DNA from 4 places in the Thiopseudomonas acetoxidans genome. Region 2 is predicted to be linked to each of the others. Evidence: predicted binding sites of a transcription regulator. Region 2 holds the regulator's gene; each other region holds the start of a gene.
What was found. The regulator sigma-54, encoded in region 2, starts transcription at its own class of promoters, with help from an activator protein. The targets are predictions, from matches to a motif close to ANTGGCATNNANNTTGCTNT.
Positions count from the first base shown of each region.

Region 1: the regulator sigma-54 is predicted to act here: its motif matches at 2,728-2,747, upstream of flgB (flagellar basal body rod protein FlgB).
Region 3: the regulator sigma-54 is predicted to act here: its motif matches at 2,991-3,010, upstream of QEZ41_RS11160 (pilin).
Region 4: the regulator sigma-54 is predicted to act here: its motif matches at 2,928-2,947, upstream of flhA (flagellar biosynthesis protein FlhA).

Region 1 is NZ_JAUCDY010000010.1:47,048-51,316, reverse strand. It holds gene QEZ41_RS08845 (flagellar hook protein FlgE) at 1-1,084, opposite strand, end outside; gene flgD (flagellar hook assembly protein FlgD) at 1,121-1,798, opposite strand; gene flgC (flagellar basal body rod protein FlgC) at 1,815-2,267, opposite strand; gene flgB (flagellar basal body rod protein FlgB) at 2,283-2,690, opposite strand; gene QEZ41_RS08825 (YtoQ family protein) at 2,863-3,303, opposite strand; gene QEZ41_RS12020 (PP0621 family protein) at 3,469-3,687, shown strand; gene QEZ41_RS08820 (two-component system sensor histidine kinase NtrB) at 3,695-4,269, shown strand, end outside.
Region 2 is NZ_JAUCDY010000001.1:180,094-184,362, reverse strand. It holds gene QEZ41_RS00915 (RsiV family protein) at 1-777, shown strand, start outside; gene QEZ41_RS00910 (RNA polymerase factor sigma-54) at 912-2,447, shown strand; gene hpf (ribosome hibernation-promoting factor, HPF/YfiA family) at 2,524-2,826, shown strand; gene ptsN (PTS IIA-like nitrogen regulatory protein PtsN) at 2,843-3,316, shown strand; gene rapZ (RNase adapter RapZ) at 3,319-4,191, shown strand; gene QEZ41_RS00890 (HPr family phosphocarrier protein) at 4,188-4,269, shown strand, end outside.
Region 3 is NZ_JAUCDY010000017.1:11,092-15,360, reverse strand. It holds gene QEZ41_RS11170 (glycosyltransferase family 2 protein) at 1-499, opposite strand, end outside; gene QEZ41_RS11165 (hypothetical protein) at 492-2,420, opposite strand; gene QEZ41_RS11160 (pilin) at 2,489-2,917, opposite strand; gene QEZ41_RS11155 (hypothetical protein) at 3,294-3,671, opposite strand; gene QEZ41_RS11150 (sodium:solute symporter family protein) at 3,881-4,269, opposite strand, start outside.
Region 4 is NZ_JAUCDY010000003.1:235,807-240,075, forward strand. It holds gene flhF (flagellar biosynthesis GTPase FlhF) at 1-712, opposite strand, end outside; gene flhA (flagellar biosynthesis protein FlhA) at 731-2,827, opposite strand; gene QEZ41_RS04345 (sodium ion-translocating decarboxylase subunit beta) at 3,068-4,204, opposite strand; gene oadA (sodium-extruding oxaloacetate decarboxylase subunit alpha) at 4,215-4,269, opposite strand, start outside.

The DNA.
Region 1 (4,269 bases), on a different contig from region 2:
GAGTTGCATTACGCATATCTAACTGCATGCCTGTTGGGTTCATCGTTGAACCGTTAGAAATGGCTATCGGTGGTTTGGCTTCATTCAGCAGCGACGGAGTCCACATACCTGGGTTCAAAGTCAAAGTACCATCTGGGTTTGCGCTAAAATAACCTTCCAGATCACCGGCCATCGGCTGTAGCTTACCAGCACTATCAAACGCCATATTCAGCGTGATGGGTGAGCTATTACCAATACGAGCAATAGCAGCTACCACTTGTTCTTCAGTGGCGCCGTTGTTAATTAAGTCCTGCACCTCTGTTTGCATGTTCGAGCTAAACGAGTCAGCAGGAAGCGCCGCCACTGCTGCGTCCAATACAGCTTGCGGACCGCCACCTATGTTACTCTGCGCCGCAAAGTTGGCCGCACCCGCTTGTGGATGTCCGCCATCAATCATCACGTTCATCTGCCAGCTGTTGGGCCCAGTTTTGACAAAATACTGGGTAAAGGTGTGTGCATTACCCTGACTGTCATAAATATTAGTTGACGTTGACGAGTTGTAGGACGCTGGATCAGTTGGACTAAAGTTAGCGTTAGTCGGTATGTTATTGGTCGAGTTCAGGTTGAAGCTTTGCTTCATTTCACTGGTCGCTCTGGGCTCCTGGCTAGCAGACTTAATCTGCAGGTTACCCACCACGCCTTCCATAATCTGGTCATTAGAATCAACGATGTAACCCTGCAGGTTATAGCCGAAGTTATCCACAATAAAACCTTCTTTATCGGTACCAAAGAAACCTGCTCGGGTATAGCTAAGCGCACCGTTATTACTGACTTGGAAAAAACCATTACCGTTAATGGCCAAGTCCAGCGGATTTTGAGTGTAGTTAATGTTTCCCTGATTGAACTGCTGGGAAATGCTCGCTAACAGCACACCACTACCCTGCTGGTTTTTACCTGTACCCAACACAGTAGCCGCATACACATCTGCAAACTCGGCACGCGACTGCTTAAAGCCCACAGTCCCCGCGTTCGCGATATTGTTACCGGTAACGTTGAGATCTTTAGTTGCCGCACGTAAGCCGCTTAAACCAATATTGAATGACATAGTTGACTCCCTGGTCGCCAAAGCGACAGCTAAAATTTATTGACCGATAATCTGTACTTGTGACAAAGGCGCAGTGCCTAAGCCAGCTAAATTCAATAACAACTCACCACCCTGCGGATTTAATGTAACGCTATCCACGTTAGCTGGTAGTAAGGTGTAGAGACCTTGGGTTTCACCATTAAAGGAACCCTCGGCTTTAAACTTGTACTTGCCAGGCGGCAAGGTTTCGCCATCACTGTTTTTACCATCCCACATAAAGCTTTGGTTGCCACCTTCTTGCGCGCCCATGTTCACTTTGGCAACCACACTACCCGCACTGTCGTACACGCTGACATAGACGTTGCTGCTGCTTTGTGGGACCAAAACACTACCTTTAAACGTTTCAGCCGTATCCACCATGGCTTCATTGGCAGCGATAATAACCTTACGCCCAACCAGTGAAGATGCTTGTAATGCTTGTGATGAGTGAAAACCTGAAAGAATATCACCCACGCTAGCATTCAGTTTCTCAACACCCTCTACGGTACTAAACTGGGCCAGCTGCGCGATAAACTCACCATTACTCTGAGGCTCTAGCGGGTTCTGGTTATTTAATTGAGCAACCAACAATTCCAAGAATTCGTTTTTGCCCAAATCCTTGTTAACCTCGCGATCATTCTTGCGCTGATACTGTTCCAGTACCGAGCCTGTGGTTCCAATTGCAGAAGCACTCATCTTTATGTCCTCGCCCTTACTGGCCTAAAGTCAACACACGCTGCATCATTTGCTTGGCGGTGTTCATCATTTCTACGTTGGTCTGGAAAGCACGGCTAGCAGAAATCATATCGGCCATTTCTTCCACCACGTTGACGTTAGGGTAAAACACATAACCCTGTTCATTGGCTGCCGGGTGGTCTGGCTCATAGCGTGGCACGAGCTCACTTTGATCCTCGACAATACCCTTCACTTGTACACCTTTGCCTGACTGAACTTGTCCAGCAAACAAAGATGCTGAGCCTGTGCCATTGGGCTGTAAATTTTCCGCAAACACTGTGGCAAATACGGGATGACGCGCACGATAGGTTTGGTCAATGCTGGAGGACACCGTATCGGCGTTAGCGATGTTGCTCGATATAGTGTTTAAGCGCGTACTTTGCGCACTCATGCCACTGCCGGCAATATGAAATACACTGGATAGAGACATAATCAGTTACCTCGCTTATTCGCCGCGTAGGGCCATCATCAGCCCTTTGAATTTTTTATTTAACAGAGTAAAGCTGGCTTGGAATTGCACCGCATTTTCCGTATACATGGATTGTTCTACCTGTAGATCCACCGTGTTTTGGTCGATGGCTGCATGATGAGGGTTGCGGAAACGTAACGCTGGGTCAGCCAGCTCGACACCATCGGCGCTAATATGCTGGCCATTGGTGCGTGCTAACGAAACGGGTCCACTGCCTTGGCGATCGGCTTGGCTGGCTAATACGCTAGCAAAGTCTAGATCACGCGCTTTAAAATGCGGGGTATCGGCATTGGCAATGTTATTAGCCAGCACCTCAGCGCGCTGGGCACGGAAGCCGAGGGCTTGCTCATGGATGCCGAGGGCTTTACTGAAATTGATACTCATGGTCGCACTACCTGTTGTTAATCTACCTGCCTGAATCAATGCAAGTCATATGCCAACAACTGGTAAGCTCTTATGTATCAATGAGTTAGATGTTGCGAAGGGGAAACCAGAAAGCTAAGTGGCAGTTTTTTGCCACATGCCGGAGCGCAATGATGCGCCCCGACATCCTATTTTATACTTGGGTGACGTAAGCAAGCGTCTCTACGACCTGCTCCGTGGTGGTTGCCCAAGCCATGGCAGCAGCGTCCACTTCTTTAAGTGGGTGAACAATATCTGCAGCGTGCAGGGTCACATAGGGTTTGCCCAGTGCAGCGCAATAACCAGCATCAAAAGCGGCATTCCATTGTTTGTACTTATCACCAAAACGCACCACCACTAAATCAGCTTGCTCGATTAGGGATTTGGTACGTATAGCATTTACTTTAGCTGATTGATGATCACGCCAAAACTGATTGTCCTGCGCACTTAAATGATCGCCAGCCGCATCGCTTGCATCATGGTCGGTCACTGCAGAGGTAAATTTAATATCTAAGCCGCGTGCAGCCGCACCCTGCTTGATCTCATCACGCCAATCAGTATGGATTTCACCAGAGAGATACACTGTAAATGTCATGTTTTTTCCTTACATTAATCCAGACAAGACGAATATTTACTATGTCTGTTAAACTTTAACTCACTATAACTATACCTCACTTTAGCAAACCTTTGAAAACCACCTACGCAACACGCTGTAGGCTTTCAGGGACCGCTTAAACACTTGCCTTAGCAGAGACTTACCATGGGACTTTCGCGTTTAATTTTATTCTTAATTTTTTTCACTGCGGGTTACTGGCTGTGGAAAAGACTCTCAAACAAAAAAAAACCAAAACAGCACTCTTCCACTGCTACACCCATGGTGCGCTGTAACCATTGCAATCTGTATTTAGCACAAGAGCAAGCCACACTAAAAAACGACCAGTGGTATTGCTGCGCAGATCATGCACACAGGGACAATTAGCTAAACCATGAACAACGAACTGGCTTTATTAGGTACCGCCGGACAACGTGTACTGCGTCTTTACCACATTTATCGGCTTATTATTGGTCTGGCACTGGTACTTATCATTTCCAGCAACCTAGAAAGCCAGTTGCTCGACGTCACTCATCGCCAATTCTTTTTATATGCCAGCTGGGCCTATTTAATTCTAAATATTATTGTCGCTACCAGCATGCAACAGGCTGAGCGTATCGGTGTGTTATTCGCTTTGGCACTCTTTGATATTGTGCAACTCTGTACTTTGTTTTATACCGCTGGCGGCCCATCTAGCGGCATAGGTAACCTGATTATCGTAGCTGTTGCTGTGGCCAATGTTTTGTTATATCGCCACTTAGGTATTCTAATTGCAGCTGTAGGTGCAGCCGGTATTATCTACCTGACCTTTTATCTTAGCTTTAGCAACGCCTATGTCAGCAACCTTTATATGCAAGCAGGTATCTCAGGCATGCTGTGTTTTGCTGCGGCATTTTTTGTGCAAGCCGTCAGTAAACGTCTTAAAGCCAGTGAAGCTTTAGCTATTAAACAAGCCTCTACCGTTGCTAG
Region 2 (4,269 bases):
CTTTCTTTATTAGTTATTTTGCTACTCACCCTTTTAGTTGGCTGCGGCACAACATCCGGCACTCTCCCAGCCGCACCCTCTGCACAACCAGCAGCTGACATCGGCTTAAAAGCCCTGCCACACGAATGGAGCCGCACCAAACCCGGCTGTGAGGATGCAAACAGCTGCCCGGCTATCAGTGTAAACAGCCTAAAATTCCCCGAAGATGCGCAGTTGAGCAAACAGCTAGAGCAGCGCCTGATCATGCTTAATCTTTTTGAGAGTGAGCAAGACACGGCTTTTAACAACCTACTTGAGTACGAACAATTCTTTTGGGAAAACGCAGACATTCTTGACTGGGTCAGCTTTACCGCCAACATTGTGTTTAAAAACGAGCGCTTTACTGTGCTCGAGCTTATGAACGGCATCTATTTCACCGGCGCTGCGCACGGCATGAGCAGCTCTGAATATCTAAACTGGGATAACGACACACAAACACCCATCACTCTGGAAGATATGTTAGTGCCCGATGCCCAAGAGCAGTTTTACGCGCTATTGGCTACAGCTCACCAACAGTGGCTAGCTACACTGGCAACTACAACAGATCTTGACCTAGACGCGTGGTTGGATATTTGGCCATTTCATACCAATGACAATATCGCCCTCACAGCCACAGGTGTCACAGTTAAATATAACCCCTATGCAATCGCTCCTTACTCCTTTGGGCTTCCGGAATTACAGATTCCCTACGCACAACTACAGGGGGTTTTAAAACCTGATTACCTGCTCAACCCCTAAGGTTGCACGCCCTTTAGCATCATTTAGCAATCATTTTGCTGCTAGGACTTGGCAAACGTGTAAAAATAAGGCATATATCTTGCTATAGAATATAAAAAACCATCGATGCGCCTAAGGAGATATGTGTTCACATTATGAGAGCCTCACTGGTTTTAAAAATGGGCCAGCAACTGACGATGACGCCGCAGTTGCAGCAAGCCATTCGACTTTTGCAGATGTCTACCTTGGATTTACAAGCTGAAATCCAAGAAGCACTTGACTCTAACCCAATGTTGGAGCGAGAAGAGGAAGGCGCCGAGCATGAGCAGCTAAGCCTTGCTGATTTCAACTCGAACGATAATCCTGAGCTTAGCCAAGTAACTCATTCGCATCACGAACACAGCACTGCCACGCAAGCGGCGAATGATAGCCAAGAAAACACTAACCCGGACTATCCTGATGCAAGCGCTAGCGAGTGGGCAGACCAAATCCCCGCTGAGCTTTCTATCGATACCTCTTGGGAAGATGTATACCAATCCAGCGCCAGCAACTTACCCGCCTCAAACAGCGAAGACTGGGATTTCACTGCGACAACCGCCAGCAATACCAACCTGCGCGACCACTTGTTGTGGCAGCTTAATGTCGCCAAACTTGAACCCAGAGACGAGTATATTGCGCGTACGCTCATTGATGCTATAGGTGACGACGGCTACCTAGAAGAGTCGCTACCTGGGCTGCTCGAAGGCTTTATGCCAGAGCTACAGGTCACACTGGACGACCTTGAAACCGTATTGATACGCGTGCAGGAATTTGAACCCACTGGCATAGGGGCGCGCAATCTAGGTGAGTGCTTAGTTTTACAGTTAAAAAGCCTGCCATCTGATACACCTTGGTTAGACAAAGCAATCATTCTCTGCCAAAAACACTTGGATTTACTCGGCAGTAAAGATTACCAACGTCTTATGCGGGCGATGCGGATTAACGAAGATGAACTGCGTAGCATTGTGCAGCTCATCCAAACACTGGACCCACGCCCTGGTTCAAGCATTGAAACCTCTGAGGCCGAGTATATTGTTCCAGATGTCATAGTACGTAAAGACAAAAACCGCTGGGTAGTCGAGCTCAATCCAGAAATCGCACCTAAACTCAGCATCAACTCACTTTATGCCAGCTATGTACGGCGTGCCGATAACAGTACGGACAATACCTTTATGCGCAACCAATTACAGGAAGCGCGCTGGTTTATCCGCAGCCTACAAAGCCGTCACGAAACGCTGTTAAAGGTATCTACAGAAATACTACAACGGCAAATTGATTTCTTTGAACACGGGCCCGAGGCCATGAAGCCCATGGTGCTAGCCGATATTGCCGAAGCCATCGAAATGCATGAGTCGACCATCTCAAGAGCGACCACACAAAAATACATGCACACGCCAAGAGGTATTTTTGAGCTTAAATACTTTTTTTCCAGTCACGTCAGTACGGCACAGGGCGGGGAATGCTCGTCCACTGCGATTCGCGCCATTATCGAGAAGCTCGTCGCAGCGGAAAACCCCAAAAAACCACTCAGCGACAGTAAAATCGCAGCACTTTTAGAAGAGCAGGGTATACAGGTTGCGCGACGCACCATTGCCAAGTATCGCGAAGCACTTGGAATCCCTTCATCGACTGAACGCAAACAATTACTCTAAACTTATACTGTTAAATCACCCCGTTTTATTTTGTTTACAGTACACTATACGAAGTATCTAAACTAAGGAGTTCACCATGCAAATTACCATCACGGGCCATCAACTGGACATCACTGACGCCATGCGCGAATACGTTAATAACAAGTTTTCACGCTTAGAACGTCACTTCGACAAGATCACCAGTATTCGTGTAACCATGAGCGTGGAAAAGATTAACCAAAAAGTTGATGCAACCATCCTAATCGCCGGTGGCGATGTCAATGCTAACGCTGAGCATGAAGACATGTATGCAGCCATTGACCTCTTGGTTGATAAACTGGATCGTCAGCTGCTTAAGCACAAAGAAAAACAGCTTGACCGCCAAAAGGGTGCTAATTAGCGAGCGCTTATACTCAATGATTCAATTAGAGCAAATCCTGACTCCCGGCCGTTCCCAAGTGAACGTGCCAGGAGGCAGTAAAAAGAAAATCCTAGAACACATCGCCAAACTGTTAGCCAATGATTGCGCCGAGCTTGATGAATACAGCTTACTCGACAGCCTCATTGCGCGCGAAAGGTTGGGCTCTACAGGCTTTGGCAATGGTATAGCCATTCCCCATTGCCGCTTGATAGGTTGCACCCAACCCATCGGTGCACTACTGCATTTAGAAAACCCAATAGACTTTGACGCCATCGACGGTGCACCCGTAGATTTACTCTTTGTTTTATTAGTGCCTGAAACAGCAACCGATGAACACTTGGAGCTATTACGACAAATAGCGTCTATTTTCGATCGCGACGATATTCGCGAGCGCCTGCGTCAGTCAGCCGATGCCGAATCTCTTTATCAAGCGTTTTTAGCCGGCCAAGCAGAAACAGGAGTTAAATAGCTATGCGTTTGGTTATTGTTAGCGGTCGCTCAGGCTCGGGCAAAAGTACTGCTTTAGACGTTTTAGAAGATAACGACTATTACTGCATTGATAACCTACCCGCCACATTATTACTTGAGCTGGTCGAGCGTACTTTACTCAATCCTGACATGCTGTATCCGCAGATTGCTGTATCTATTGATGCGCGTAACCAGCCTTATCAGCTTGAACGTTTCCCTGAACTACTCGCCGACCTAAGAGCACGTCATATTCAGTGTGATTTATTATTCTTGGATGCCAATGACGAAACTCTACTTAAGCGTTTCTCTGAAACCCGAAGACGCCACCCACTGACCAATGATACGCGCTCACTACCCGAAGCCATTGCCGATGAAAAAAGACTGCTGGAGCCCATCATCGACTTGGCCGATCTCTGCATTGATACCACGCACTTAAATCTGTACCAACTACGCGACATTATTAAACTGCGCTTACTCGACAAACCCGAGCCGGGCACAGCCTTTTTAATTGAGTCCTTTGGTTTCAAGCGCGGCGTACCGGTCGATGCTGATGTGATTTTTGATATGCGCTGCCTCGCCAACCCCTACTGGATTCCTGAACTAAGAGGTTATAGCGGACTGGATAAGCCGGTGATTGATTATCTGCGCGATCAGCCTGAAGCAGAAGAAATGTATCAAGATCTCTATAGCTATCTCAGCAAGTGGTTACCACGTTTTGCAGCCAGTAATCGCGCGTATGTGACCGTGGGTATTGGCTGTACCGGTGGACAACACCGCTCTGTGTATATGACCGAACGCCTAGGTGCCGCTTTGCGCAAAAAACTGAAAAACGTACAAATTCGCCACCGCGATGTTGTACGACTCGATAGCCAATGAGCAAGCACTGCTGCGTTGTCACCATCAGCAACAAGCGCGGACTGCACGCCCGTGCTTCAGCCAAACTGGCTACGCTAG
Region 3 (4,269 bases), on a different contig from region 2:
GTAAATATAAAAACTCACGAAATTTACTAGCGCGTACTGCACGAAAACCTGAGGTTAAGTCTTCGATTGTGTGGCCGGTCATATAGGTGGCTAAGCGATTGTAAAACTTATTAGCAATGCCACGGCCCACGCTGGCTTGTGAGCCTTTTTGTCGCGCGCCAACGACCATGTCGTGGCCTTCTTCTAGGCGTGCGAGTAGGCGCGGAATGTCGGCTGGATCATGCTGGCCATCGGCATCCATAAAAACAATGATTTCGCCGGTAGCCGCACGTGCGCCAGTTTTAATCGCCGCACCGTTACCTTTGGAATAGGGATGCGACACCACTCGCGCCCCAGCCGCTGTGGCGACTTCTAAAGTGTTATCAGTAGAGCCGTCGTTGACGACAATCACTTCAGCGTCAGGCAGCAGCGCAATAATGCCAGCGACTGTAGCGCCAATCGCAGCGGATTCGTTTTTGGCGGGGAGAATGATAGAAAGCGCTGTTAAAAGACTATTCACTTTGAGCCTCATTAAGGTCAGCCTGCATTAGTTGCAGAATTTCTTTTGCATTAGTTATTGTAAAGTCAGACTCATTTTTCAACTGCTCTGCAATAGTAATGGCTCGTTTTAATAAGTCAGCTGCAAATACCACGTCGCCTTTATTTGCAAAAAACAAAGCTCTATTCATTTGAAAAGCAAGAGGAACAAAATTTGCATTAGCCTTATTTACATATTCTTTAGCTAGCTTTGGGTTGTCGAAAGCTAATGATGCCTTTATAGCTAAGTCATCCATTAAATAGTAAGACGTTGTTTTTGAGTATGCAGGGTTATTTTGATAAGCCTGTAACACTGACAAGTATCCCATTAAATCTAAATCAGGGCATTTATTATTAATATAATTGTCTATAATAAGCTCTAGCGTAGGGTATAAACTCCAATCACGGCTACTTTTCTGTACACGTGTCGCAAGTTCTGCCCAGTTTAAGGGCTCACTATTGTATGTTTTACAAAAAACACCCATAAACTTGAGCTCAGCATCAACTTTCGGTGCGATTTTGATGCTTCGCATAAGCAGGGCTTCGGCTTCCTTGCTTGCTCCGTGGTGATTTAAGTACAGCGATGCTGCATGCTCTAAAGCTCTGGGAGAGTTAGGGTTCTTTTCTATCCATACCATAGCAGCAGTTAATGGCTTGCCCCATAAGCTGGCACCCATAAACAATAATGCTGCATACACCAGCACAAGCCCAATCGATATACTTTTCTTCAGAATGTCTTTTTTTAGACTACTTATAGCGTAGGCCATTAGCAACAGTAGTCCTATGCTGGGTAAGTAATTACGGTGGTCAAACTTTATTTCGAGCATTGGAGCGGTTGATTCGATTAAATGCCCCACATAAAACCACCAGACACAAAAGAAAAGTATCGGTATTTTTTTTCGAAAAAAGAACGAGCCTAACAATAATGTCACATGTAGTAACATCCAAACCAGTGTTGAAAATGGGGTTAATAAGTTGGTTGATATGCTGTAGCCATCATAAAAAACTCCCGATGACTGCATTTTAGGCACTAATAAATCAGCAATGTAGTCGCCTACAACACGCTGCTCTGTCAACAAGCGCTCGAACATAGTAAAAGAACGAGTAGAGTCTAACTCTGATCCAGTTGTTATTAGATGCCACGTATTTGCAACTATCATTTTTACTGGGTAGCCTACTACAATAATGGCGGCGGGCACTAAACTTCCCCAGAAAAGCCAAGTTAATGCGCGATTGCGCTTAGCGCTATTGTTAACTCTGCATAAAAACTCGATTAGAAGTAATTGTAGTGGCAGTAATATAACTATTTCTTTACTAAAAAAACCTAACGCTGCAGACAATGCAGCACCGCCTAGCATTATCATGCCCGCAACATAGCGTCCAGCCAATAAGTCGCGGCGTGCATATAGATAGGCAATAAAAGTGAGTAGCGAAAAGGTTGCTGCTAGCAGCGTCATACGCTGCACAATATAAAGCACTGTAGAAATATGAAAAGGATGCAGCGCCCATAAAGCACAGGCAGTTATAATGATTACTTTTTTATGTCTTAATTGTGGTAGTGCTTTGGCAAATAAAATATTTAAAAACCAAAACAATAAAATAGTATTAACAACATGAATAGCTATATTGGTAACAATAAAATAATAAGCATGGGCAGGCCACGTTTGTGCATTTGCAGCAAAAGTTAACAATGCGACAGGGCGTCCTCCGGGGCCAGTAATGCCACCAAACACAAATGCTTTTAACTTTTCTAGGCTGTCAATTGTGTTGTGATAGCCCAGCTGTGGCAAAGAGGCCATATCATCAAGCACAAACCCACCTGATGTACCTGCCCAATAGCAAGTAACCACCATGATGCACACAATAAATAACAGCACCTTAGGTTGATGCACCCATAGCTTCATATTTCTTCATCCATTATTAACAAAAAGGCCGCCTATAGGCGGCCTTTTTGGGTTAAGCGTGCGTTTAATTATGGACGGCAGCTTGAAGGCATAAACTTGGAAGGAACTGAAACTGGCGCACAGGTCCAGCTAACGCCAGCTCCTGCTGTGCTACCTGTCAGAGTAAATGTTCCACCGTTAGCCTCGCCTAAACCACCAGAGGAAAGTGTTACTGTAATTACTCCATTAGCATTGCCTACTTGTACATCTGATACCACTGGACTGCTGATAGTATTAGCTAAACCAGCCGCTGAGTTGTTTGCAGGCCACGCATCTCGAGTCAATACATGCTCAGATACTGCAGTTTTTGCTGCTGCTGCAAAGCCGATGGCTTCAGTCACTTTTGCACGTGTAGTGTAATCCTGATAAGCAGGCAATGCTACTGCAGCCAAAATACCGATGATCGCAACTACGATCATTAATTCAATAAGAGTAAAACCCTTTTGTACGTTTTTCATATGTATCTCCTTGTTATTAAAAGTAGGTCCAGTTGCTTGGCGTTGCCAGCTTCTGAGATAACCTGTGTGTATTTTAGCAAGTGCTGTGCCATTGGCTAGTCTACAGCATTGCGTTCTGTGATGGGTTAGGCAAAGATTTTTTATTTGTGAATGGCGATTATTGGCTGTAAGCCTTGCTGTGTATGGGGTGTGCGCTAATGCGGACTTTATCTGTTTTAATTAAATATCGTTTAGCTGTGTTTGCGCTGTAGGCGTATAACCCTTGAGATAGAGCGGTTATTGCTAGGTTGTGACAAATTTTGTCATGTAGTGACGCTTTGTGTGGGGTTGTAGCGCAAACCCCGCGACGGTTGTGCGGGGTGTTGGTGGTGGGATGTTAGTTGCAGACCAGTTGATAGACCTTGTCTGTGGTATCAACTTTATCAAATTTAGTGTTGCTGACGGGCTTGCCCTTTTCTAGGGTGGCACGTTCTTGTGTGGTGCAGTTTAAGATCACTTCAAAAATAATTTGTCGCTCGGATGGGTCTTTCAGGAAATGGTAGGTGTAATACTCCACGATAATTTGGTGGTTCTGTTCGCTTTGTTTTGAGCTGCCGTCAAAGACGGTAAAGGCATTGACCACTGGAGAGATGTAGCTCCAGGGTTTAAAGAAACTGGTGGTGTGTTTCTCGTAAATAACGACGCTATCTGCTGGTAGCTGGCTGACTTTAAACTCGTACCAGCTGTAGTCGTAATAAGCGTGGTAGCCAAACATACATAAGCCAGCACCGGCTGAAACAATCCATTTGGGTAGTCTGCCACCGCTTAGTTTTCTTAGCAGGTGAAGGAAGGCGCCTCCGCAAAGACCTACTATCAATACAGCGAAAAGGTGCCATATCATTATTTGTTACTCCGGATAAAAAAGTGGGCTTTCTTAGAAAGCCCACTTAAAGGTTTGAAACTTTATTTTACACGATTCAAGCTCTATGGGTAGCGTACGCGACGTACCATTGCTTGAATTTCTTCTGATGGCTTCTCTGTTAGTAGAGAAACAGTGATTGCAGTGGTGAAGTTAATTGCAGCACCGATACAACCAACAGACAGTGGCGAGATACCGAATATCCACTCGCTAGGCGTGTTCTGCAGGAAGTTTGTTCCTGGGATAAAGAAGATGCCTAGATAGGTAAAGATATAGCCAATGGTGAAGATTGAACCAGCTAGCATGCCTGCAACCGCGCCTCTGCTGTTAATGCGGGCAAAGAAGATACCCATCATTAGTACAGGGAAGATTGAGGATGCTGCAATACCAAACGCCAATGCTACTGTTTGTGCCGCAAAGCCGGGCGGGTTAAGACCTAGCCAAGTAGCCACGA
Region 4 (4,269 bases), on a different contig from region 2:
CATAACGCGCCGCCAGTTTCGCCAGCGTAGTGGTCTTACCCATTCCCGCAGGACCGACCAGTGCAATGACACCACCGTGCTGCAAAGGATCCTTAGCTGGGGTATCCAGTTCATGGGCTAAATGCGCCAACACCATGCGCCATGCTTGGCGCTGATCGGTTTCACTCGCCACTTTTTGCATCAGGTTGCCAACCAGCTCGGCCGGCAAACCCATTTTCTGTAGACGCTTCCACAACTCTGCTTGTTTGGGTTGCTGATGCTGCACTGAACCCCAAGCAATTGTACCCAGTTGCATTTCTAGCAGCTCACGCAAGCCCAGCAACTCAGAACGCATCTGTGCAAGCTCTTGCTGATCGACTGAAGGCTGGCTGGCTGACGAGTACTGAGCTACAGCAGGCTGGTGAATCGCTGTAGAGTGCGCCATTACCTTATCGAATAGTTGACGATCGCGCTTTGTGCCAGCAACCTCTTCACGCAAGCTCATCGATGCTTGCGCCTGCATAATATGCTCTTTGGTCTTGCGCAGCTCTGCCTCTAGGGCTGGATTAGCCCGAGCTGGAAGTGATTGTAGGTTATAATCAAGGGCGGCAGTCAGCTCAATGCCTCCCGCTACTTTGCGCGTCGACAAAATGGAAGCATCTGCACCCAGTTCTTCTTTTACTCGATTCATCGCCTGACGCATATCAGCGGCAAAAAAACGTTTGACTTGCATAGCCATAAGTCCGCCCTCTTATCCTTGTCCCACGGTCGCCACAATGGTGACCTGCTTATTATCTGGTATCTCTTGGTAAGCCAGCACATGCATGTTAGGAACAGTCATTCGAGCAAAACGTGACATCATGGCTCTTATTTGTCCTGCGACCAGTAAAATCACTGGCTGTCCTAACATTTCTTGTCTCTGCGCCGCCTCAACTAGAGAGTGTTGTAATTTTTCAGCCATGCCAGGTTCTAACAAAATACCGTTCTCAGAACCCTGACCAGCCTGCTGTAAACTATTAAGCAATATCTGTTCCAACTTTGGCTCAAGAGTGATAACTGGCATCTCAGAGTCAAGCCCCACAATGCTTTGCACTATTGCACGCGATAAAGCGACGCGCACAGCAGCCACCATGGCGGCGGGATCTTGACTCTTACCTGCGGCATTAGCGATGGCTTCAGCAATGGTACGAATATCGCGCACTGGTACCTGCTCCTGCAGCAAGGTCTGCAAAATTTTCAATAGTGTCGATAGGGAAATAATGCCCGGAACCAGCTCTTCAGCCAGCTTAGGCGAACTCTTAGCCAGCACCTGCATCAATTGCTGCACTTCTTCGTGACCAATAAGCTCGTGCGCATGATTGTTAAGAATCTGGTTTAGATGGGTCGCCACCACTGTACTGGCGTCTACCACTGTATAGCCTAAGGATTGCGCCTGATCGCGCTGATTCGCTTCAATCCACACTGCTTCCAAGCCAAATGCAGGATCCGTAGTGGCAACACCGTTGACAGTACCAAATACCTGCCCCGGGTTGATGGCTAGATCACGGTCAGGATACACTTCCGCCTCAGCTACAGTCACACCCATCAGGGTCAAGCGGTATGCGTTAGGTGCTAGATCTAAATTGTCACGGATATGCACTGAAGGCATCAAAAAACCTAAGTCTTGCGACAGTTTTTTACGCACACCTTTAATGCGTGCTAGCAGTTGGCCACCCTGATTACGATCCACCAAAGGAATGAGGCGATACCCTACCTCCAAACCCACCATGTCCACGGGCGTTACATCATCCCAACCCAACTCGCGATGTTCAGGTGAAACCGTGGCTGGCAACTGATCGGCCTTGCGCTGCTCTTGCTCCACTACAGCCAAGTCTTTATTTTTCTGCTTGCGCCAAATTATGTAGGCGCCGACACCCGCCAAAACAGCCAAGCTTAAAAATGACACATGCGGCATGCCTGGTATGGAGCCCATGACAAACAGGATCGCAGCAGCAACTGCCAGAGCTTTAGGCGAAGTAAACATCTGGCGATTAATCTGGTCTCCCATATCTTCAGAGGTTGTTACGCGAGTAACCATGACCGCCGCCGCTGTTGACAGCAACAGGCTCGGAACCTGTGCCACTAAACCGTCACCAATGGTTAACAGCGCATAGACCTTACCTGCCTCAGCAAAACTCAAGGAGTGCTGCGCTATACCGACAGTAATACCACCCAGCAGGTTAATAAACAGAATTAACAGTCCAGCGATAGCATCACCGCGCACAAACTTACTAGCACCATCCATCGAACCGTAAAAGTCCGCCTCTTGCGCCACTTCAGAACGACGCAACTTGGCCTCCTCCTGATCAATCAAGCCTGAGTTCAGGTCGGCATCAATCGCCATCTGCTTACCGGGCATGGCATCCAAGGTGAAACGTGCACTCACCTCAGAAATACGGCCCGCACCCTTAGTCACTACAACAAAGTTAATAATCATTAAGATGGCAAAAACAACCGCACCAACAACATAGTTACCACCAACAACCACGTCACCAAACGCTTGAATTACCTTACCAGCGGCATCACCGCCGTCATGACCGTGCAGCAAAACCACGCGGGTTGAAGCTACGTTAAGCGCTAAGCGCATGAGGGTTGCGACTAACAAAATGGTTGGAAAGGCGGCAAAGTCCAACGGGCGCATGGCATATACACCCACCAACAGCACGACAATGGAGAGCGCAATGTTGAAAGTAAAAAATACGTCGAGCAAAAACGGCGGGACAGGCAAAGTCATCATACCCAAGATGACTAGCAGTAAGATGGGCACACCTAGATTGCCCTGCTTGAGGATGCCCATCCCGGTACGCATGCCTGAATATACTTGTGAGCGATTCACTCTATATTTCTCCGCCGAACTCTAAAAAATAATAACGTCAAAAAAACAATGCTTTACAGGATACTCTTGAGTTAATGCAAATATTGAGCCAAGAACACTTTGTCTACACAACAAAAAGCCCAACTGCGCTATCCACGTAGTTGGGCTTTACTAAGGAGTCGTTATTTTATTGCATTATCTTAGCGCATAAAAGCCTATGTTAACTGTAAGCTGTTAGCCGACAAAACTAAGCAAAACGCCTGCCGCCACTGCCGAGCCAATTACACCAGCTACATTGGGACCCATTGCATGCATTAATAAAAAGTTTTGCGAGTTGGCTTCCAACCCCACCTTATTAGCAACCCGCGCCGCCATAGGCACCGCAGAAACACCAGCTGCGCCAATCAATGGGTTAACTTTGTTAGCGCTAAAAAGGTTCATGACTTTAGCCATAATTATTCCAGCCGCTGTGCCACCACAAAAAGCCACCATACCTAAAATTAAGATCCCTAGTGTCTTCAGCTGCAAAAACGTATCTGCAGAAAGCTTAGCTCCCACGGTCAAGCCTAACCCGATAGTGACAACGTTAATCAGCGCATTGCGCGAGGTATCCGCTAAACGCTCAACCACACCGCTTTCACGCATCAAATTACCGAATGCAAACATGCCAATCAATGGAGCTGCATCAGGCAGCAGCAAACCAATTAGCAAGCAAAGCACTAATGGGAAAATAATTTTTTCTGCCTGGCCTACTGGTCGCAACTGCACCATGACGATGGCACGTTCTTCTTTTGAGGTTAACGCACGCATAATCGGCGGTTGAATCAACGGTACTAACGCCATATACGAGTAAGCTGCTACCGCAATCGGTCCAAGCAAATCAGGGGCAAGCCGTGCAGTCACAAATATAGAGGTAGGCCCATCAGCCCCACCAATAATCGCAATGGAAGCAGCCTCACGCAACGTAAACTCCAAACCGGGAATCCCAAGCATGCCGATTGCCAAAGCACCCATCAAGGTCGCAAAAATACCAAACTGCGCTGCCGCACCTAACAAAAGGGTTTTAGGGTTGGCCAACATCGGACCAAAATCCGTCATCGCCCCCACACCCATAAAAATCAGTAGCGGAAAAACACTGGTTGGCAAGCCGACATCATACAGCAGTGCAAGCAAGCCGCCGGTTTCAGCCATTCCAGCAGCCGGTAGGTTAGCCAGCACGCCACCAAAGCCAATAGGAATTAGCAATAAAGGTTCAAAACCCTTGCGAATCGCTAAATAAATCAAGCCAAGACAGACCAGTAGCATAACGGCCTGCCCAAGCTCGAGCTGATAGAGCCCGGTGTTTTGCCACAGGGTAAATAACTTATCCATCATCGAGTCCTCACGCAATGCTTAGCAGGCAATCGCCCACAGATACAGCATCACCAACTGCGACA